DNA from 2 places in the Dorea sp. AM13-35 genome. Region 1 is predicted to be linked to the other one. Evidence: riboswitches for the same ligand, from Rfam matches in the RefSeq annotation. Region 1 holds a riboswitch; the other holds the start of a gene.
The links. A riboswitch is a leader RNA that binds a small molecule or an ion and turns the genes downstream of it on or off. The one in region 1 is predicted to bind glycine.

Region 1 (5,726 bases):
ATCGAGAATGTAGGAAAGACTGCAAGACACGGTACTTTCTTCGAGATGCTTGGTAACTTTTCGTTTGGAGATTATTTTAAACACGATGCAATTCACTGGACATGGGAGTTTTTGACAGAAGTTGTAGGTCTTGATCCGAATCGTCTGTATCCATCTGTTTATCTTGAGGACGATGAAGCGTGGAAGATCTGGAATGAAGAGATTGGGATTGCACCGGAGAGAATCTTCAAGTTTGGCAAGGAAGATAACTTCTGGGAGCATGGTTCAGGTCCTTGTGGTCCATGTTCAGAAGTATATTACGACCGCGGTGAGAAATATGGTTGCGGACGTCCGGATTGTACAGTAGGATGTGAATGTGATCGGTACATGGAAATCTGGAATAACGTATTTACACAGTTTGACAATGACGGACACAACAACTACACAGAACTTGAACAGAAGAATATTGATACCGGTATGGGACTGGAGCGTCTTGCATGTATTGTGCAGAATGTAGATTCTATGTTTGATATCGATACAATGAAAGCACTGCGCGACCATGTATGCCGCATTACAGGTGTATCTTATGGAACAAGCGATGAGACAGATGTTTCTCTCCGTGTTATCACGGATCATATCCGTTCTGTCACGTTTATGATCTCTGACGGAATTATGCCGTCCAACAGTGGAAGAGGTTATGTGCTGCGGCGTCTGTTGCGTCGTGCCTGCCGTCATGGACGACTGCTTGGCATTGAGAGAGCATTCCTCGTAGAACTGGCACAGACTGTTATCGATGGTTCCAAGGATGGATATCCGGAACTGGAAGAGAAAAAAGACTTTATTTTCAATGTCATTGCAAAAGAAGAAGCGCAGTTTAACAAGACGATCGATCAGGGACTGTCTATTCTTGCTGACATGGAAGCAGATATGAAAGCAGAAGGTACAACCGTACTTTCCGGAGAGAATGCATTCAAGCTTTATGATACTTATGGATTCCCGGTGGATCTGACAAGTGAGATCCTGGAGGAAAAGGGACTGACATATGATAAAGAAGGCTTTGAAAAAGCACAGAAAGAACAGCGCGCGAAGTCCGAAGGAACTTTTGGAACACACAGTTACAGTGGTACAGACGCAAGCGTTTATGATGCGCTTGATCCGGAACTGACAACAGAATTTGTCGGATATGACAATATGGAAGCAGAGTCAGAAGTTACAGCACTTACAAGTGAAGAAGAGATTGTAGATGCACTCTCTGACGGAGAAAAGGGAACGGTCATTGTAGCGAAGACTCCGTTCTACGCAACAAGCGGTGGACAGGAAGCTGATAAAGGCGTGATCCGCAGTGCAGACGGTGAATTTGTAGTAGAAGATGTTGTAAAACTTCTCGGTGGCAAATTCGGACATGTCGGTCATGTGACAAAAGGCATGATCAAAATCGGTGATAAAGTGACAATGGAAGTTGATCGTGAGAACCGTGCACTTGCTGCAAATAACCACAGTGCAACACATCTGTTACAGAAAGCACTCCGCATGGTGCTTGGAACACATGTAGAACAGGCTGGATCTCTGAACAATGCGAACAGACTTCGTTTTGACTTTACGCATTTTTCTGCTATGACAGAAGAACAGCTCAAAGAAGTAGAGGCAATCGTCAACAGAGAAATTCGTAATCATCTTCCGGTTGTTGTGCGCAACATGCCGATCGAGGAAGCAAAAAAGACAGGAGCAGCGGCTCTGTTTGGTGAAAAATACGGAGATATTGTACGTGTTGTCAGCATGGGAGATTTCTCTATTGAGTTCTGTGGTGGTACACATGTGGCAAATACCGGTGATATCATGGCATTTAAGATCCTTTCCGAGTCCGGTGTCGCAGCCGGTGTGCGCCGTATTGAAGCACTGACTTCCAAAGGACTGATGGATTATTACGAGGAACAGGAGCAGAAGCTTCACGAAGCTGCGAAGATGTTGAAGACAACTCCGGATAATATGGAAGAGAAGATCAGTCATCTGCAGGCTGAGAATAAGGCATTGAAGAGCGAAGTGGAGAGCCTGAAGGGCAAGCTTGCCAAAGATGCTATAGGTGATGTGATGAATCAGGTGACAGAAGTTGTCGGTGTGAAACTGCTCGCCGCAAAGGTAGATGGCGTGGATATGAACGGACTCCGTGATCTTGGTGACCAGTTAAAAGACAAGCTTGGCGAAGGTGTTGTCGTGCTTGTATCGGCTACAGATGGTAAAGTCAGCCTGATGGCTATGGCTACCAAAGGAGCAATTGATAAAGGCGCACATGCAGGTAATCTGATCAAGGCTTGTGCATCATGCGTTGGCGGTGGTGGTGGTGGCCGCCCGAATATGGCCCAAGCTGGGGGCAAGAAGCCGGAAGGCATGAATGATGCACTCACAAAAGCGAAAGAAGTACTGGCTGAACAGCTTGCATAAGTGCACTTTAGAAGTATGAAAATACGCAGATAATAGTACAATAAAATACAATGGAAATAAAGAAAGATACATTTTCTACAAAAAAGTGAAAATGTATCTTTCTTTTTTATAGATAATAACTATAATGACTGTTGCAATTGCCTATAAATAACAGAAAAGTTAAAAAATAAACAATTATTGACAGATAATTCAAGGGCTGTTACAATAAGCCTGTCAAAATAAAAGAAAAGTGATCGGGTGATGAACCTAAGAGAGATTATTAGCAATAAGTAATAGCGCCGAAGGGGCAAGAAGTAATTCGAAACTCTCAGGCAGAAGAATTGGGTTCGGACGAAGCTCTGAAAGAAAGCAGACAGGGAGGCAGGAAGTCCTGAAATAGGACATGTCTCTTATTTTTTTGCTCCGACAAACTTTTAACGGAACAAGACCCGCTGACAGAGCAGTTCATGATGAGAAAAAAGGAGGATTTTTATCATGGAATTAAAAACGCCACTCTATGATGCACATGTGAAGGCAGGAGGTAAGATCGTACCATTTGGAGGTTACCTTCTTCCGGTACAGTATGAAGCAGGTGTAATCAAAGAACATATGGCTGTTCGTACTCAGGCAGGACTATTTGATGTATCTCATATGGGAGAAGTTTTATGCGAAGGAAAGGATGCACTTGCAAATATCCAGATGATACTGACAAATAACTTTGACAATATGGTGGATGGACAGGCAAGATACAGTCCGATGTGTAATGAACATGGCGGAACAGTAGACGATCTGATTGTTTACAAACATTCCGATGATCATTACTTTATTGTTGTCAATGCAGCAAACAAAGATAAAGATTATCAGTGGATGTTAAATCATCAGTTTGGAGAAGTCAAATTTACAGACGTATCTGCTCAGTATGCACAGCTTGCACTGCAGGGACCAAAAGCAATGGATATCTTAAGAAAGCTGACAGCAGAAGAGAACATTCCTCAGAAATACTACCATGCAGTATTCGACACAGAAGTAGCCGGAATCCCATGTATCATTTCCAAGACAGGATACACAGGTGAGGATGGAGTAGAATTATATCTGCCAAGCGAGTATGCAGAGAAGATGTGGGATACACTTCTTGAAAATGGAAAAGAAGAAGGACTTATCCCGTGTGGTCTTGGAGCAAGAGATACACTTCGTATGGAAGCAGCAATGCCACTTTACGGTCACGAGATGGATGATGATGTTTCACCGCTGGAGACAGGACTTGGATTCGCAGTGAAGATGAAAAAAGATGACTTCATCGGTAAGAAAGCTCTGGAAGAACATGCAGAACTAACGAGAAAGAGAGTAGGTCTGGAAGTTATTGGAAGAGGAATCATCCGTGAACATCAGGATGTATATGCAGACGGCAAAGTGATCGGACATACAACATCCGGTACAAAAGGTCCTTTCATTGACAAGGCTGTCGGAATGGCATTACTGGAAACTGCCTATACAGATGTAGGAACAAAATTACAGGTAGATGTCAGAGGACGTATGATTGATGTAGAAGTTGTAGCACTTCCGTTCTATAAGAGAGCAAAATAAATATAAGGATGCCAGGGAAAAGGTCTGAAACCGAGGGTATCAAAAACAGGGGCATATTATATCATAAAAGAAAAGGAGATTAAAACAATGGAATTAAGAGCAGAATTAAAGTATTCAAAATCACACGAGTGGATAAAAGAGGATGGAGACGTAAGAGTGATCGGATTAACAGATTATGCACAGTCTGAATTAGGAGATCTTGTATTTATAAACCTTCCGGAAGTTGGAGATGAAGTAACAGTCGGAGAAGCATTCGCAGATGTTGAGTCTGTAAAAGCAGTATCTGATGTATTCTCACCGGTTTCAGGTGTTGTAACAGAGATCAATGAAGAGCTGTTAGATGCTCCGGAATCTATCAACGAAACACCTTATGATGCATGGTTTGTAAAAGTTGGTGAAGTAAAAGAGACAGAAGAACTGTTAGATGCTGACGCATACAAAGCATTTGTAGAAAGCGAAGAGGCTTAATACATAAGAATGTGAAGAAAGGCGGTGGATAAAGAACATGGGTAGTTATGTTCCAAACACATTAGATGAGCGAAAAGCGATGCTGAATGAAATCGGATATGAGAGCATCGATGATTTATTCCGCCACATCCCGGAGCAGGTTAAGATCAAGGGCGGCTTAGATATTCCGGAAGGAATGCCAGAGATGGAAGTTCTGAAAAAGATGAAAGAAATCGCAAAGAAAAATAAAGTATTTCCGACAATCTTCCGTGGTGCAGGCGCATACAGACACTATATTCCGGCTATGGTAAACAATGTCATTTCAAAAGAAAATTTACAGACTGCATATACACCGTATCAGGCAGAGATCAGTCAGGGAATCCTGCAGTCCATCTTTGAGTATCAGACAATGATGGCAGATCTTACAGGAATGGATGTATCCAATGCATCTGTTTATGACGGAGCTACGGCAGCAGCAGAGGCGGTTGCAATGTGTGCTGACAGAAAACGTAAGAAAGCATTTGTTTCAGCAACAGTAATGCCAAGTGTGTTAGAAGTTATTAAAACATATTGCTTCGGTAACGAATTAGAAATCGAAGTAATTCCGGAAAAAGACGGAGTGACAGATATTGCTTATCTGAAAGAACATATTGATAAACAGGCAGCATGTGTGCTGATTCAGCATCCAAATTATTATGGAAATTTGGAAGATGCCCAGACAATCGGCGAAGTGGCACACGAGGCAGGCGCTAAATACGTTATGAGTGTGAATCCGATTTCTCTTGGAGCATTGAAGACACCAAGAGAGTATGGCGCAGATGTTGCAGTTGGCGACGGACAGCCACTCGGACTTCCAATTGCATTTGGCGGACCATATCTCGGCTTCATGACATGCGTGGAAAGTATGATGAGAAAGCTTCCTGGACGAGTTGTCGGAGAGACAGAAGATCACAACGGAAAGAAAGGCTATGTTCTGACATTACAGGCAAGAGAGCAGCATATCCGTCGTGAGAAAGCATCCAGCAACATCTGTTCGAACCAGGCACTTTGTGCACTTGCTGTTGGTGTATATCTTTCCTGCATGGGAAATGAAGGTGTGACAAAAGCAGCCGAGCAGAGCATGTCCAAAGCACATTACATGGCAGAGAAACTTGCGGAAGCAGGATTTAAAGTAGAAAACAAACAGAATTTCTTTCATGAATTTGTAACTGTATCAGATACACCTTCTGAAAAAGTACTGAAGGCACTGGAGGACGAAGACATCCTTGGTGGATATCCACTGGATGACAAGCGGATTC
Region 2 (5,726 bases), on a different contig from region 1:
GTGGCTGCAAAAGGCTATTCTGAACAGTCAGGAATCCCTTATGGAATGGCATTTCATAAGAACAGCTATGTCGGAAGAACATTTATTAAGCCGAAACAGAGCCAGAGAGAGAGTAGTGTAAAGATCAAGCTGAATGTAATTGAAGAAGTTGTAAAAGGCAAGAGAATTGTTATGGTAGATGATTCGATTGTTCGCGGAACAACAAGTGCGAATATTATTAAGATGTTGAAGAAAGCAGGGGCAAAAGAAGTGCATGTAAGAATCAGCTCGCCGCCGTTTTTGCATCCATGTTATTTCGGTACAGATGTTCCGTCAGATGATCAGCTCATTGCACATTCGCATACGACAGAACAGATTCGGGAGATGATCGGAGCCGATTCTCTTGGATATATGGAAGTTGAGAAGTTGAAAGATATGGTTGGGGATTTAAGTTACTGTGATGCCTGTTTTACAGGCAATTATCCGATGAAAGTGCCGGGCAGAGATGTATCCCTTGCCTTTGAGTAGAAGATATAAATTATTTAAATATAATTCAGAATAAGGAGAAAAAAACGATGACAAACGACAGATATCAGAGCCCACTTTCAGAAAGATATGCCAGCAAAGAGATGCAGTATATTTTTTCGCCGGACAAGAAGTTCCGCACATGGAGAAAACTGTGGATTGCACTTGCAGAGACAGAGAAAGAGCTGGGACTTCCAATTACCCAGGAACAGATTGATGAATTAAAAGCGCATGCAGAAGACATTAATTATGATGTCGCAAAGGAACGTGAAAAGGTAGTGCGTCATGACGTAATGTCTCATGTATATGCATATGGAAAACAGTGTCCGAAGGCAAAAGGAATTATTCATCTTGGAGCAACATCCTGTTATGTAGGAGATAATACAGATATTATCCTGATGTCCGAGGCACTGGATATTGTGAAGAAAAAACTGGTAAATGTAATTGCAGAACTTGCCAAATTTGCGGATGAGCATAAGAATCTGCCGACGCTTGCATTTACACATTTCCAGCCGGCGCAGCCGACAACGGTTGGAAAACGTGCAACTTTGTGGATGCAGGAATTTATGATGGACTTGGAAGATCTGGAGTATGTAAAAGGAAGCTTGAAGATGCTTGGTTCAAAGGGGACTACCGGTACACAGGCAAGTTTCCAGGAACTGTTTGATGGAGATCAGGAGACGATTGATAAGATCGATCCAATGATCGCACAGAAGATGGGATTTGAGGCATGTTATCCGGTTTCAGGACAGACTTACTCCAGAAAAGTAGATACAAGAGTAATTAATGTACTGGCAGGAATTGCTGCGAGTGCACACAAATTCAGCAATGACATCCGTCTGCTTCAGCACTTAAAAGAAGTAGAAGAACCATTTGAAAAGACACAGATCGGATCATCCGCAATGGCTTACAAGCGTAATCCGATGAGAAGCGAGAGAATTGCATCTTTATCCAGATATGTGATAGTAGATGCGCTGAATCCGGCAATCACATCTGCAACGCAGTGGTTTGAGAGAACGCTGGATGATTCCGCAAATAAACGTCTGAGTGTGCCGGAAGGATTCCTTGCAATTGATGGTATTCTGGATCTCTGCCTGAATGTTGTAGATGGACTGGTTGTATATCCGAAAGTAATCGAGAAACGTCTGATGTCAGAGCTTCCGTTTATGGCAACAGAGAATATTATGATGGATGCTGTAAAAGCAGGCGGTGACCGTCAGGAGTTACATGAAAGAATCCGTGAGCTTTCTATGGAAGCAGGACGCAATGTAAAAGAAAAAGGGCTGGACAATAATCTTCTGGAACTGATTGCAGCAGATCCGGCATTTAATCTGAGTGTTGAGGAACTGAAGAAGACAATGGATCCGTCCAAATATGTTGGACGCGCACCGGTTCAGGTAGACAATTATCTGAACAATGTTGTACGCCCAATGCTTGAAGAGAATAAAGAAATTCTTGGAATGACAGCGGAAATTAACGTGTAAAATATATGGAATATATAAAGAATATCTATAGATGAAACGAATAGATAGAAGTTACAAACGTGCAATAGTAATTGTGACGAAAAAATCTTTAATGATGAAAATAACTTGACAAAAAAACGGTGTAAGCGAACGAGTTTACGCCGTTTTTTGTATGTAAAATAATAAGCGCGATTGCACACAATGTATAAAATACACAAAGAAAATATAGAAGGTTTTGTACATATTGCGCTGTATATAGATAAGTGTTATGATAGGTGTAATGAATAAGTTCGTATAAATATACGGAAAATCTATACAAAGAAAAGGGGGATGTAACAATGAAAACATTAAACGATCTTGTTCTGACAATTCAGCACTATCTGTCTGATTATGTGTTGATCATCGCACTTCTCGGAGGTGGAATCTGGTTCACATTTAAGCTTGGTTTTATTCAAGTACGTGGATTTGGAGAAGGAATGCGCCGGACTTTTGGCGGCCTGTTCAGTAAAAAAGGCAATGCTGACAAAGATGGAATGTCATCATTCCAGGCACTGGCAACAGCAATTGCAGCTCAGGTAGGAACCGGTAATATCGCCGGAGCGGCGACCGCTCTTGCAATCGGAGGACCGGGAGCTATTTTTTGGATGTGGATCGCAGCATTCCTGGGAATGGCAACGATCTTTGGCGAGGCTGTACTTGCACAGAAGTATAAGCAGGTAGGAGTTGACGGAGAGATCACAGGAGGACCTGTATATTATATCCGTGCAGCATTTAAAGGAACGTTTGGAAAAGTACTTGCCGGAATTTTTGCAATATTGATCATCCTGGCGCTTGGATTTATGGGTAATGCAGTACAGTCCAATTCCATCGCAGCAGCCTTCCATACAGCATTTGGTGTGCCACAGGCAGCAGTTGGTGTTGTAGTTGCACTGATCGCGTTATTTGTATTCGTAGGTGGTATGCAGCGTATCGCAAAAGTAACAGAGACGCTCGTACCAATCATGGCAGCTTTCTATATTCTTGGTGCGCTGATTGTTATTATTTATAATTATAAGAATATTCCATATGCATTCCAGGCAATTGTCGTTGGAGCATTTAATCCGTCAGCAGTATCCGGTGGTGCTGTGGGTGCGACATTAAAACTTGCACTTACAAAAGGTGTTGCAAGAGGATTGTTCTCTAATGAGGCTGGTATGGGTTCTACCCCACATGCGCATGCAGTTGCAAAAGTAGATCATCCGGTCGAGCAGGGATTTGTTGCAATGATCGGTGTATTTATCGATACGTTTATCGTACTAAACCTGACAGCATTTGTAATTATTACAACGAAGTCTATTCCAAGTGGTAAGACAGGTGCAGAGTTAAGCCAGTATGCATTCTCTACATTGTATGGAAAAGGTGGAGATATCTTTATCGCGATTTGTATGTTCTTCTTCGCATTTTCAACAATTATTGGCTGGTATTTCTTTGGACAGGCAAATATTAAGTATCTGTTTGGACCAAAAGCTGTAAAAGTATATTCCGTATTAGTTGCTGTGTGCGTAGTGCTTGGATCACTTGCACAGGTAGATCTCGTATGGAATATGGCAGACTGCTTCAACTCCATGATGGTAATTCCGAACTTTATCGGTCTGATTGTTCTGAGCGGTACGATTAAGAAGTTGCATGATGATTACTATCAGAACTTTAAAAAGAATAAATAGATATTATCTATAAGTGGATGAAATGCAGGACAATCATAAATGTTGTTTTTTATAGACGTTTTAATAAATATTATAAAATCGACTAATAAATATAACAAAAATCAGGAATGGAAATTGTGCATACTCACTAAAATAATATTAATTAGTATAATGGGTTGCAAAAAAAGTTACAATAAGTTATTATAGATACAGGCAATAAATAATATAAAAAATGTCTATGAAAATTGTGTAATGATTTTCTATGAAAAGAATATTCGTGGGATGATGTTTTCCAAGAGAGAGTTGAACGGATCAGCCGCCGAAGAGGCAAGCCGGACATACATGGTGGGTATGCAAAAAGGTGAAACTTTCAGGCAAAAGGACTGGAAAATGTACCACATTCTGAATCTTGTGCTGTGTGATAAAGCTTATCGATGATTTCAATTTATCAGGGCAAAAGACAGGAAGGACGCCGTAGATATAATGGTATATCTGGACGTCCTTTTTTATTTGGAATACCGATGACTTTTATTGTATTTATCGATTGCCGAGGCAACAGGCCGGAAAGGAGGATACGGTTCAGGATGAACAGGGGGAAATATATAGTCTTGACCAATAATCCACTGGTCTTCGATAAGCTTGAGAAGACGCACGAAGTAATATATCTGGAAACTACTTATGAAGGACTTCTCCGGGAAGTCAGAGACAGAATACATGACGGACATTTACTTCTGACGCATCCGTTATCCGGAAGCGTGAAGCCAAATGAGACACCATACAAATCGGTTTTGATTTCAGCTGGAAAGGAGGAAGTGGACAGAAGGTCGCTTACGATTATAGAAAATGCAATCGATGCATGCCATAAATTCCAAGATAAGACTGGACGATATGGAGAAAGCGTACTGGAAGATTTTCAGTTGATTGACTGGACTCTGCTGGAAAGCGGCCTGGCATCAGCAGATGCCTGGTAAGTCATTGAGTGAGGTTGTCGAGCGTTGCAGCTTAAACAATATAATTTTTTTAAGGAGGGAACTTAAAGTGAGATTAGAAATGGGACACATTTACATCAAGGATATTCAGTTTGCATCTGAGTCAAAGATTGAAGACGGAATCCTTTATGTATCCGAAGAAGCCGTTAAGGCAGTAGCTCTTGAGGACGAAAAGATTAAGAGCGTATCATTTGACATTGCAAAACCGGGTGAGTCTGTAAGAATCACACCTGTTAAAGATGTTATCGAACCTAGAGTTAAAGTTGAAGGAAGAGGAGGAATCTTCCCGGGAGTTATCTCTAAAGTAGACACAGTTGGAGAAGGAAAGACTTACGCATTAAAAGGAATGGCTGTTGTTACAGCTGGTAAGATCGTGGGATTCCAGGAAGGTATCATTGATATGACAGGTCCTGGAGCAGATTACACACCATTCTCCAAGACATTAAACCTGGTTATGGTATGTGAGCCAATTGACAATATCAAACAGCATGAATACGAAAAAGCAGTTCGTTTCGCTGGATTCAGAGTTGCAACTTACATTGGTGAGTTAGCACGTGATCTGACACCGGATGAGACAAAAGTTTACGAGACATGTACAATTAAAGAAGGAATGGAAAAATATCCGGATCTGCCGAGAGTTGCATATGTACAGATGCTTCAGAGCCAGGGACTTCTTCATGACACATATGTATATGGTGTAGATGCTAAGAAAATCGTTCCTACAATTTTAAGCCCTACAGAGATCATGGACGGAGCAATTGTTTCCGGTAACTGTGTATCTGCATGTGATAAGAACCCTACATATGTTCATCTGAACAACCCGGTTGTACATGACTTATTTGAACAGCACGGAAAAACATTAAACTTTGTTTGCCAGATTATCACAAACGAGAACGTATATCTTGCTGATAAACAGCGTTCTTCTGACTGGACAGCAAAACTTTGCAAGATGTTAGACCTGGATGGAGTTATTGTATCTCAGGAAGGATTCGGTAACCCGGATACAGACCTTATCATGAATTGTAAGAAGATTGAAGCAGAAGGCGTTAAGACTGTAATCATCACAGACGAGTATGCCGGACGTGATG

Region 2: linked by a shared signal. The riboswitch ahead of DW152_RS09290 (GrdX family protein) and the one ahead of gcvT (glycine cleavage system aminomethyltransferase GcvT) in region 1 are both predicted to bind glycine.

What each region holds. Positions count from the first base shown of each region.
Region 1 covers NZ_QUCZ01000008.1:58,989-64,714, reverse strand. Annotated here, with positions in the region: gene alaS (alanine--tRNA ligase) at 1-2,418, shown strand, start outside; glycine riboswitch at 2,656-2,751, shown strand; gene gcvT (glycine cleavage system aminomethyltransferase GcvT) at 2,893-3,981, shown strand; gene gcvH (glycine cleavage system protein GcvH) at 4,069-4,449, shown strand; gene gcvPA (aminomethyl-transferring glycine dehydrogenase subunit GcvPA) at 4,487-5,726, shown strand, end outside.
Region 2 covers NZ_QUCZ01000007.1:136,872-142,597, forward strand. Annotated here, with positions in the region: gene purF (amidophosphoribosyltransferase) at 1-507, shown strand, start outside; gene purB (adenylosuccinate lyase) at 555-1,988, shown strand; gene DW152_RS09285 (alanine/glycine:cation symporter family protein) at 2,306-3,670, shown strand; glycine riboswitch at 3,933-4,045, shown strand; gene DW152_RS09290 (GrdX family protein) at 4,234-4,620, shown strand; gene DW152_RS09295 (glycine/sarcosine/betaine reductase component B subunit) at 4,688-5,726, shown strand, end outside.